DNA from 3 places in the Duganella violaceipulchra genome. Region 2 is predicted to be linked to each of the others. Evidence: riboswitches for the same ligand, from Rfam matches in the RefSeq annotation. Region 2 holds a riboswitch; each other region holds the start of a gene.
What was found. Region 2 has a riboswitch for cobalamin ahead of KVP70_RS08900 (MotA/TolQ/ExbB proton channel family protein). Riboswitches for the same ligand answer to the same signal wherever they lie in the genome.
Positions count from the first base shown of each region.

Region 1 (3,269 bases), on a different contig from region 2:
CAACGCGCAGGAAGGCGTGACCGCGTTCGCGATGACCACCAAGAAGCCGGCCGACGTCACGCGCGTGCCGGAACTGGCCAAGCAGCTGGCGCCGCACCGCGGCGTGCCGACCAAGCCGCTGCGCATCATGATCATGGGCATCCCCAACGTCGGCAAGTCGACCCTGATGAACGCGCTGCTCAAGCGCAAAGTGGCCAAGGTCGGCGACGAGCCGGCCGTGACCAAGCAGCAGCAGAAGCTTTACCTGGACAAGAACACCATCCTGGTCGACACGCCGGGCATGTTGTGGCCGAAGATCGCGTTGCCGAGCGACGGCTTGATGCTGGCGGCCAGCCACGCGATCGGCTCGAACGCGCTGATCGAAGAGGAAGTGGCGGTGTTCCTGGCCGACGAGATGCTCAAGTACTACCCGCAACTGCTGGTGGCGCGCTACGGCTTCAAGGATATCGAGAGCTTCGACGGCATCGCGGTGGTGGAGGGCGTGGCGGCCAAGCGCGGCTTCCGCCAGAAGGGTGGCGACCTCGATTTCGAGAAAGCCTCGCACACCTTCCTGGGCGACTACCGCAGCGGCATCCTGGGGCGCATCTCGCTGGAGACGCCGGCCAGCCGCAAGGGCCGGCTGGAGGTGCACGACGCCGAGATGGCCGTCAAGAACGCCGAGAAAGCCGCCATCGCCGCCGCCAAGGCCGAAGCCTACGCCAACGGCAAGCGCGGCACCTAGTACCCAACCCGCAGAGCCGGGCAAGGGTCGGACCCCGCACGGGGTCCGACCCTGCGTCCGCATTGCGGGGTGGCGCCGCGGCTAAGCCACAGCCGCCCGCCCGAAGCGGAAGCTGGAGACCGCCAGCGATCCCATGAACGCATCCTCGTGGTAGGGCACGGCCGCCGGCTCGTTCTCCGCCGCGCCCAGCGCCACCATCAGCGGCAGCAGATGTTCCTCGCGCGGATGCGCCATGCGCGCGGCCGGCGCCTGTTCCCATTCCAATAGGCGCGCCGTGCGCTCCCGCGGCGGCAGCGCCATGGTCGCGCGCAGCCAGCCGTCAAACGCGTGCGAGGCCGCCGCGCCCTGCGCGTTGAAGGCGCGCAGGTTGTGGTAACTGAGCCCGCTGCCGACGATCAGCACTCCCTGCTCGCGCAAGGGCGCCAGCAAGCGGCCCACTTCCAGATGCGTCAAGGGATCGAGGCCGCGCTTGAGCGACAGCTGCACGATCGGCACCTGCGCATCCGGATAGATCGGATACAGGGCGCTGAAGGTGCCGTGGTCGAAGCCGCGCTGCGCATCCAGCCGCGCCGGATGGCCGCCCGCTTCGAGCAGCAGCTGGACCTGCGCCGCCAGCTCCGGCGAACCCGGCGCGTTGTACCGCACCTCGTAGGTGTGCGGCGGGAAGCCGCCGTAGTCGTAGATCATAGTCGGCCGGGCCGACGACGACAGCGTGAAATCGCGCTCCTCCCAATGCGCGGTAATCACCAGCACCGCCTTCGGCGTCACGCCGAGCTGGCGCGGAATATCGCGCAGCGCGGCGTCCAGCTGGCCGTACAGATGGCCCACCTGGTCCATCATGAACGGCCACGGACCGCCGCCGTGGGAGAGGAAATAGCTGGGCAATGCATGCATGAAAAGCTCCGGTTTGAGTATCACCCCACTATAAGCACCGTCGCCGTTGCGATCAATGCACGAAATATAGATAGGTCCTATCTAAAATGTTAATGATCCGGGGCGCCCGCGTATAATGCCGGGGTTCTGGTGCTTGCCCATGTGCTCACATGGGCGGTTAAACGGGAAACACAAGGCCGCCCGCGCCCACGGCGCGACGGCCAAGGTGTGCTGCCCCCGCAACGGTAACGCGAGGCGACGTTCAGCCTTGCCAGCCCGGATATCGGCCAGACTGGGGGAAGCGCGCAGCGACAACGTCCGCGCGGCTTCCGTACACTTCCAGCCTGCGGGGACGCGGGCGGATGTCTCTTTTGAAAATGACCTGACATGCAATCCTCCGCCTTCCAACCGCGCCTGCTGGCCGCCGCCGTCTCCCTGTGCTTTGCCGCCGCCGTTCCCGCCGCCGCCCAGATCTCCGAGGTGCTGGCACCGGTCGTCATCACCGGCTCGCGCTTCGACGCCAACGCCGCGCTGACGCCGATCGGCGCCGTCGTCATCACGGCGGAAGACATCCAGCGCGCCGGCGCCAACGACGTCAACACCGCCATCCGCAAGGTCGGCGGCGTGTACGGCCGCCAAAGCCTGGACGGCAGCCCGGACTTCAGCCTGGACCTGCGCGGCTTCGGCAGCAACAGCAGCCAGAACATGGTGATCGTGCTCGATGGCGTGCGCCTGTCGGAAAATGAACTGAGCAACGCCATCCTGTCGACCATTCCGATCGACACCGTGGACCACATCGAAATCACGCGCGGCGGCGCCAGCGTGTTGTACGGCGACGGCGCCACCGGCGGCGTGATCAACATCGTCACCAAGCGCCCGGTCAAGAATACCCGCCGTGGCAGCGTGTTCGTCGAGGGCGGCCAGTTCCGCGCCGGCGAGGCGCGCGTGTCCGGCTTCCAGGCCTGGGACGGCTTCGCCGCCGACGCCACGCTGGGTACCCAGCGCACCGACAACTACCGCGACAACAACGAATTCAAGCAGACCCACTTCAGCGGCGGCGCGCAATGGTTCGACAACGCCGGCCGCGCGGGCTTCCGCTACGAAGGCGCGCGCCAGGACATGCGCCTCCCCGGTGATCTGACCGAGGCCATGTACAAGGCCAATCCGCGCCAGGCCAAGACCCCCGACAACTACGGCAATCTCGATAGCGACCGCCTCACCGCCTTCGGCCAGCGCCGCATCGGCGGCTATGAACTGGCGGCAGATCTGTCGTACCGCAAGAAGAAGGCGGTATCGACTTACGTCGGCACCTCCGGTCCATCGACCTACACCCTCGATAGCAAGCAAACCCAGTTCTCGCCGCGCGTGCGCCGCCTGGGCGAGATCGGCGGCCTGCTGAACGAGATGGTGGCCGGCTTCGACTGGACTGTATGGAATCGCGTCAGTACCGACAGCGGCCACTATTCGGCGGGCGACGCCACCCAGCACTCGAAAGCGCTGTATGTTCGCGATGAGCTGCGTTTCGATGCCGCCCATGAAGGCCGCGTATCGGCCGGCGTGCGCCGCGAAATCTTCAACAAGGACTTCAGCGATCCGCTGAACACCTTCGGCGTCAACACCTACAAATTGGCGCAAGGCCTGAAGGCATGGGAACTGCAGGCGAGCTACATGCCGG
Region 1 is NZ_JAHTGR010000002.1:177,631-180,899, reverse strand. It holds gene ylqF (ribosome biogenesis GTPase YlqF) at 1-721, shown strand, start outside; gene KVP70_RS03680 (DODA-type extradiol aromatic ring-opening family dioxygenase) at 803-1,615, opposite strand; cobalamin riboswitch at 1,726-1,900, shown strand; gene KVP70_RS03675 (TonB-dependent receptor) at 1,982-3,269, shown strand, end outside.
Region 1: it holds a riboswitch for cobalamin, as region 2 does, so the genes downstream of both, KVP70_RS03675 (TonB-dependent receptor) here and KVP70_RS08900 (MotA/TolQ/ExbB proton channel family protein) in region 2, are expected to answer to the same signal.

Region 2 (3,269 bases):
TGCGTTCGCGGCTGGCGACCACGGTCGGCTGGATCAGGCCCGCCACTTCGGCGCCGGCCAGCTGCCAGGTGCGTTCGATGATATCGAGGCCGATCTTCGATTCCTGCCACTGCGCCAGCGACTGCTGGCTCAGGGTGATGGCGTTGATCGCCGGGACGCCGATCTTGTCCAGCAGCGCGCCGGTGTTGGCGGTGCCGCCCACCTTCATGCCCAATGCGACAATCAGCTCGACGCGGCGCTTGCCGTTTTCGTCCAGCAGGAAGCGCAGCGGCACGTCGTACGGATAGCCGAACACCGGCAGCACGTTGTAGCCGCTCGCCTCCAGCCGCGCGACGATGGCCGCCAGCGGCAGCGTTTGTCCAGCCACCAGGCTGGCGCGGTAGAACGGCACGGCGATCCATGGCGCGCCGGGCTTGTAGCTGGCGTAGCCTTGCAGGTACTGCTCGTAGCTGCCGGAGGTGCGGTTGGCCGCCACGTCGTACAGGCCCACTTCCGGCATCGCATGCACCGGCGCGACGGACAGCCTGGAACCGAAGTGGTTGCGCAGGATGTAGCGCAGCAGGTTGCCCATGTTCTCCACGCCGCCTTCGCTGTGGTAGGACTGTATGGTCTTATCGTCGCGCACACCCTGCTCGCGCAAGCTGTCGTCGATGGCGCCGCCGACCGCGAACACCGGCCGTCGCGCCTTCTGCAAGGCCTGCAGTTCGGCGCCCAGGGCCACCATGGCCTGGCGGCCCTTGGTGTTGACGATCGCAACATCGGCGCTGGTCAGGGCCGCGCGGTCGGCCGGCGTCATGCCGTTGGCCGGAATGATGCGCACAGCGACGTTCAGCTCTTTCAACTCGGCCTGCAGGCCGCGCACCGCCAGCACCGCCGGGCGCGATTCGATATCGCCCAGCATCAGCGCCAAGGTGCGCGGCGCCTGCGCCGAGTGCACATAACCACCGATGCACAGGGACGCCAGCAACAGTAGCAGCGCCCACAATTTTTTATTCAGGTACATACACGACCTTCCCGTCCGGCAGTTGATACGCGGTGCCCAGGCGTTTGCCGGAGCCCGACAGCGGCTTGTCGCTCACTTTGCTCACCTTGATTTCGGCGCCCTTCTTGGTCAGCACCTCGACATGGCCGTCGGCGCTTTTCTTGGCGATGGTGACTTCGGAGTTCGGGTCCAGCAGGTCCATCATGTTCCAGGCCGAGAACAGCGCCAGCATCATGGCGACGATGAAGACGATGCTGGCGTCGAACAGGTTGGCGACGCCGGCCAGCGGGTCCTCGTTATGCTCGCCGATGCGGCTGTAGCGGTGGCGGTTCATATAGCGCATCTCAGGCTCCCGCGCGCACCAGGTGCGGCTTGTGGTCTTGCGCCGCGAGGTGGGATTCGGCCGCGTAGGCGATCTCGGTCAGGTCGCTGCGCAGCCAGTGCTCGCGCACCAGGCTCAGTACATAGGCGCTGACGCTGCAGGCCAGGCCGACCACGGTGGCGGTGAAGGCGGTGGTCATCGATTCGGCCATCTTCGGCAGGTTGCCCTGCGCCAGACCGGCCAGCGAGATGCCCATCGGGATCAGGGTGCCCATCAGCCCCAGCGCCGGGCCGACGCGCACCACGAAGCGCACGCCGTCCAGGCGGCGCACGCCATTGACGTCGGCGCGCTGCACCAACCGTTCGAGGCGGGCGTCCAGTCCAGGCTCGCCTTCCTGCGCGGTCAGTACGGCGGCCATTTCCTGTTTGGCGGTGGCGACCAGCACGCGCACGCCGCGGCGGCGCTCCAGCCATTCGGCGCCGAAGGTGCCGAAGCACACCAGCATATGCAGCACCAGCGCTGCGATCCCCAGCAGCACCGGCAGGTAGAGGATGGTGGAAATGGAATACAGCAGTGTCTCGATGGAGTGCACGGCCGCGTCGGCGGGCAGGTTAAACATGGGCGGGTCCTGTGGGCAGAGAAGAAAAATCGGGGCGCAGGCGTGCGCGAACGGCGCGTGCGCAGGGCACGGCCGCCAGTCGGCAAGGCCGTGGCGCACAAAATCGATGCATAGATGTAGATCGCAACAGATGCAAGCCGCTCACTTCCCCGTGAGCGGATTGAACAGAAATGCCTGGGCATTTCCACCTGTCCTGGCCGGTATCCGGGCTGGCAAGCGACACCGCCTGACCTTCCCATGCGACTGCACAGTGGTTTGAAGAGGCGGATTTGTCGTCAACGACGACGCTTGTTTACCGTTGCGGGGGCAGCACATGTTGGCTGGCGTGGCCAGCTCCATGTTTCCCGTTTAACTGCGCGTCTGGACAGACGCGCGGGCACCAAAACCGGGCGATTATACTTTAGTTGGCCAGCGATTGGAGAATGGGACAGTCGGGGCGATGGTCGCCGTGGCAGCAGTGGGCCAGCGTTTGCAGGGTGTCGCGCATTTCGGTCAGCTCGGCGATGCGCTGGTTCAGTTCCGCCACGTGGCCCATGGCGATGGTCTTGACGTCGGCGCTGGCGCGCTCCTTGTTCTGCCACAGCGACAGCAGCTCGCGGATCTGCTCCAGCGAAAAACCCAGCGAGCGTCCGCGCTTGACGAAGCGCAGCGCGTGCAGGTCGTTGTCGCCGTAGATGCGGTAGCCGGCCTCGCTGCGCTTGCCCGGCGGGATCAGGGCGATGCTTTCGTAGTAGCGGATCATCTTGGCCGTGACGCCGCTGGCCGCTGCCGCTTGTCCGATGTTCATGCTTGTCCTTTCTGATGGTCCGGCTTCCAGCGGCGCAGCAGCAAGGCGTTGCTGATCACGCTGACGGAGCTGAGCGCCATCGCGGCGCCGGCAACCATGGGGTTGAGCAGGCCGAAGGCGGCCAGCGGTATGCCGACCAGGTTGTAGATGAAGGCCCAGAACAGGTTCTGGCGTATCTTGCTGTAGCTGCGGCGCGAGATCGAAATCGCTGCCGCCACCAGCGCCGGATCGCCGCGCATCAGCGTGATGCCGGCGGCGTGCATGGCGACGTCGGTGCCACTCGACATGGCGATGCCGACATCGGCGGCGGCCAGCGCGGGGGCGTCGTTGATGCCGTCACCGACCATGGCGATGCAGGCGCCGACGGTCTTCAGGCCGGCCACCGTGGCCGCCTTGTCGGCGGGGAGCATGTTGGCGATGATGCGGCCTATGCCCAGTTCTTTGCCGACGGCGTCGGCGCTGCCCTGGTTGTCGCCGGTGAGCAGGATGGTCTGGATGTGCATCGCATGCAGCGCTTCGAGCGCGGCGCGGGCTTGCGGTTTGACGCGGTCGCCGAAGG
Region 2 is NZ_JAHTGR010000004.1:85,328-88,596, forward strand. It holds gene KVP70_RS08890 (cobaltochelatase subunit CobN) at 1-1,003, opposite strand, end outside; gene KVP70_RS08895 (DUF2149 domain-containing protein) at 990-1,325, opposite strand; gene KVP70_RS08900 (MotA/TolQ/ExbB proton channel family protein) at 1,327-1,923, opposite strand; cobalamin riboswitch at 2,102-2,322, opposite strand; gene cueR (Cu(I)-responsive transcriptional regulator) at 2,324-2,710, opposite strand; gene KVP70_RS08910 (heavy metal translocating P-type ATPase) at 2,707-3,269, opposite strand, start outside.

Region 3 (3,269 bases), on a different contig from region 2:
GTCGGTCAAGCGGTTGCGGTAATAGCTGGCGTTCAGCGCTGTGGCGCCGCTGTCGTAGCGCAGGCCAATTTCGGCGTTCTTGCCCAGTTCCGGTTTGTTGGCTGGATTGCCGTAGGACGGGTAGTACAGTTCATTGTAGGTCGGTGCGCGGAAGCTGGTGCCGTAGCTGGCGGTGGCGCGCAGCGCTTGCGTAAAGTTGTAGCCGTAGCCTAGCGAGCCGGTATTCTTCGAGCCGTAGAGCGATTTATCGCGACGCACGCTGGCGTTGAACAGGTTGTCGCCGCGACGGGCGTTGTACGAGGCCGCGAGGGAGTTGGTGGTCCTTTGTGGCTTGTCCAATTTGAAGCCGTTGGTCACGACTTCTTCCTTGCGATGGTCGTACAGCAGTTGCAGTACGTCGGCGCCGATCTGCACATCATTCTGCCAGGTGAAGGTGGTTTGCTTGGTATTGATCTGCGAGTAGTTCGATGCCAGGGGGCCGCTGTAGTTGGCGCCGTCGTCCTTGGTCTGCGAATACTGGACCAGGCTTTGCCAGATCGGCAGGATCTGGTTTTTGCTGTAGATGGCGGCGTTTTCGAGCTTTGCCGCCGAGCGCGTATCGTAGGACGAGGAACCGCTGTCATACTGGGACTTCAGTTTGCTCCGCAGGAGCAGCGTACCGATTTCATGGCCTTCGGCCAGGCGCAGGCTGAATTGACCTGCTGCGTTTTCGCGGTCGTAGCCATCTTTGTCGGCGTTGTAGGAGAAGTTGCCAGGACGGGTGGACGAGAAGCCATCCGATTTTTCCTTGCCGGCGCTGATCGCATAGCTGATGCTGTGTTCACCGCCGGTGGCACCGGAGAGCGATACATCGCCTTCGCGGGTGTTGTCGGTGCCGTAGCCGGCGAAGGCGGTGAACGCCGGCGCGCCCTTGCCCTTCTTGGTGAAGATCTGGATCACGCCGCCGATGGCGTCGGCGCCGTACAGGGAGCTCAGTGGGCCGTAGACGATTTCGATATGATCGATGGCGGTGAGCGGAATGGCGCTCCAGTTGGCGGCGCCGGTGGTCGACGAGCCGATACGCACGCCGTCGACCAGCACGAGGTTCTGGTTGCTGTTGGCGCCGCGGATAAACACGGTGGCGTTGGTGCCGGAGCCGCCGGTGCGGGCGATCTCGATGCCGCGCTGGCGCTGCAGCAGGTCGACGATGGAGCCGGCGCCGGATTCGGCGATCTGTTCGGCGCTGATGGTGATGCTGTCGCTGATCACGTCGGCCAGGGCCTGCGGGCTGCGGGTGGCGGTGACCAGCACGGTGCCGGCGGTTGGTTCTGCGTGTGCATAGGAGGCGGCCATTGCCAGCGCCAGCGACGTCAGGGCCGCAGGGCAGGAGATACGAAGGATCATGATGTAGTTTTTCTGTTAATAGCAACCGGCCGACGTCCCCGTGGGCCAGATTGAACAGAAGCGGAGAATTGAGAGATGCGTGCTGCGTAGCCGTTGTTGTCGGCTCCATCCGTTCGCGCACATCCCGTTCGCTCGCTTCCACCTGATTTGGCCGGTATCCGGGCTGGCAAGTTAGACCACCTCACCTTCCCATGCGGAGCACAGTGGTTTGTCAGAGGAGGTTTGTCGCGCATCAGCTGCGACACTTGCTTACCGTTGCGGGGGCAGCACACGTGCACTCATACAGAGCTTCATGTTTCCCGTTTAACTGCGCATCTGGACAGACGCGCGGGCACCAAAACCCGGTCATTATACGGGTTTGTGCGGCGGCGGTCATGGGGCGGCGGTTTAGTTTTGCAGCACCAGCGTGGCGCCGTAGGCGATTTGATGCGGATGGCGAGCGGCTTGCAGCGCCATTTCGGCAGGGGGCAGGCCGGCATGGCAGGCCGACAGCAGACGCATTGCGCCGGCGTGACAGATGACGACGGCGTCGCGCTGCTGGCGCTGGAGGTCGGCGTAAAAGGCGGCGATGCGGCTGGCCATTTGCAGCACGCTTTCTCCGCCGCCCGGGTGGTAGTTGACCAGGTCCGCGGCCCAAGCATCGATGTCGGCGCGCGCGATATCGTCCCAGGGACGCAGTTCCCAGTCACCGAAATCGATCTCCGCGATGCGGGCGTCCAGCAGCGGTGCGGGGGAGCGCAGCGGCGCCGCCAGTTGCGCCGCCAATGTGGCGCAGCGTTGTAGCGGGCTGCTATAGAGAGGCAGGCCTTGGGGCAGTGTGGTCGACAAGGCGGCCAGCGTTTGCGCCAGCTGCACGGGCGCCACGGCGAGATCGCTGCGGCCATAGCAGATGCCGGGTGCGATCAGCGGTTGCGGATGGCGGACCAATATCAGCTGCACAGTGTTACCAGGGCAGGGCGCCGTGGCGCATGCTGGCCAATACGCACAAGTAGAACGCCACCTCGCTAAGCTGCTGCACCGCACCGAGGCAGTCGCCGGTATAGCCGGCAATGCGACGGACGAATTTGTGGGCCAGCCAGGCGGTGGCGATGGCGGCGGCGAGGATGCCCGCAGCCAGCGCGGGCCACGTCAGCCACCCGCAGGAGATCATCGCCAGCGCGGGAATGGCTGCGGTGGCGACGGCAAGTGCGAATTCGGCGGTGCTCATCTTTTGCGCCAGTGGCTTGGCCTTGCCTTCGGCGCGCGCGTAGTCGAGACGCCAGATCAGCGAGGTGGCCATTAATCTCGACAGCGGATGGGCGACGAAGAGCGCCGCAATCGCTTGCAACGGCGGGAGCATCGATAGCGCCGCGCACTTGGTGGCCAGCAGGCAGATGATGCCAATGGCGCCGTAAGCGCCGATGCGTGAGTCCTTCATGATGTCCAGTACGCGTTCGGGCGTCATGCCGCCGCCGAAGCCGTCGCACATGTCGGCAAAGCCGTCTTCATGGAAGGCGCCGGTGGCGTAGATGCCGGCGGACGTCGACAGCAGCACTGCGACCGGAGCGGGGAGGAACACTGCGGCCAGCGCGTAGACGCCGGCCGTGATGGCCGCGACCACCACGCCGACCATTGGAAAATAACGTGACGCCTGGTTCAGCCACGCAGGATCGAAACCCACCCAGGCGGGAATCGGCAGGCGGGTGAAGAACTGGAGCGCGGTGAAGAACAAACGTAGTTGATGCACGGCGCTTACTCGGACTTTTCGCTGACATGGGCCGACTCGAACGTGGCCATCTGGTTCAGGAAGTTGACCGACGCGTGCAGCAGCGGCAGCGCCAGCGCGCAGCCGGTGCCTTCGCCCAAACGCAGGCCCAGGTTCAACAGCGGCTTTGCGCCCAGCGCGG
Region 3 is NZ_JAHTGR010000039.1:1,211-4,479, reverse strand. It holds gene KVP70_RS32265 (TonB-dependent receptor domain-containing protein) at 1-1,383, opposite strand, end outside; cobalamin riboswitch at 1,516-1,737, opposite strand; gene KVP70_RS32260 (histidine phosphatase family protein) at 1,771-2,322, opposite strand; gene KVP70_RS32255 (adenosylcobinamide-GDP ribazoletransferase) at 2,327-3,109, opposite strand; gene cobT (nicotinate-nucleotide--dimethylbenzimidazole phosphoribosyltransferase) at 3,115-3,269, opposite strand, start outside.
Region 3: it holds a riboswitch for cobalamin, as region 2 does, so the genes downstream of both, KVP70_RS32265 (TonB-dependent receptor domain-containing protein) here and KVP70_RS08900 (MotA/TolQ/ExbB proton channel family protein) in region 2, are expected to answer to the same signal.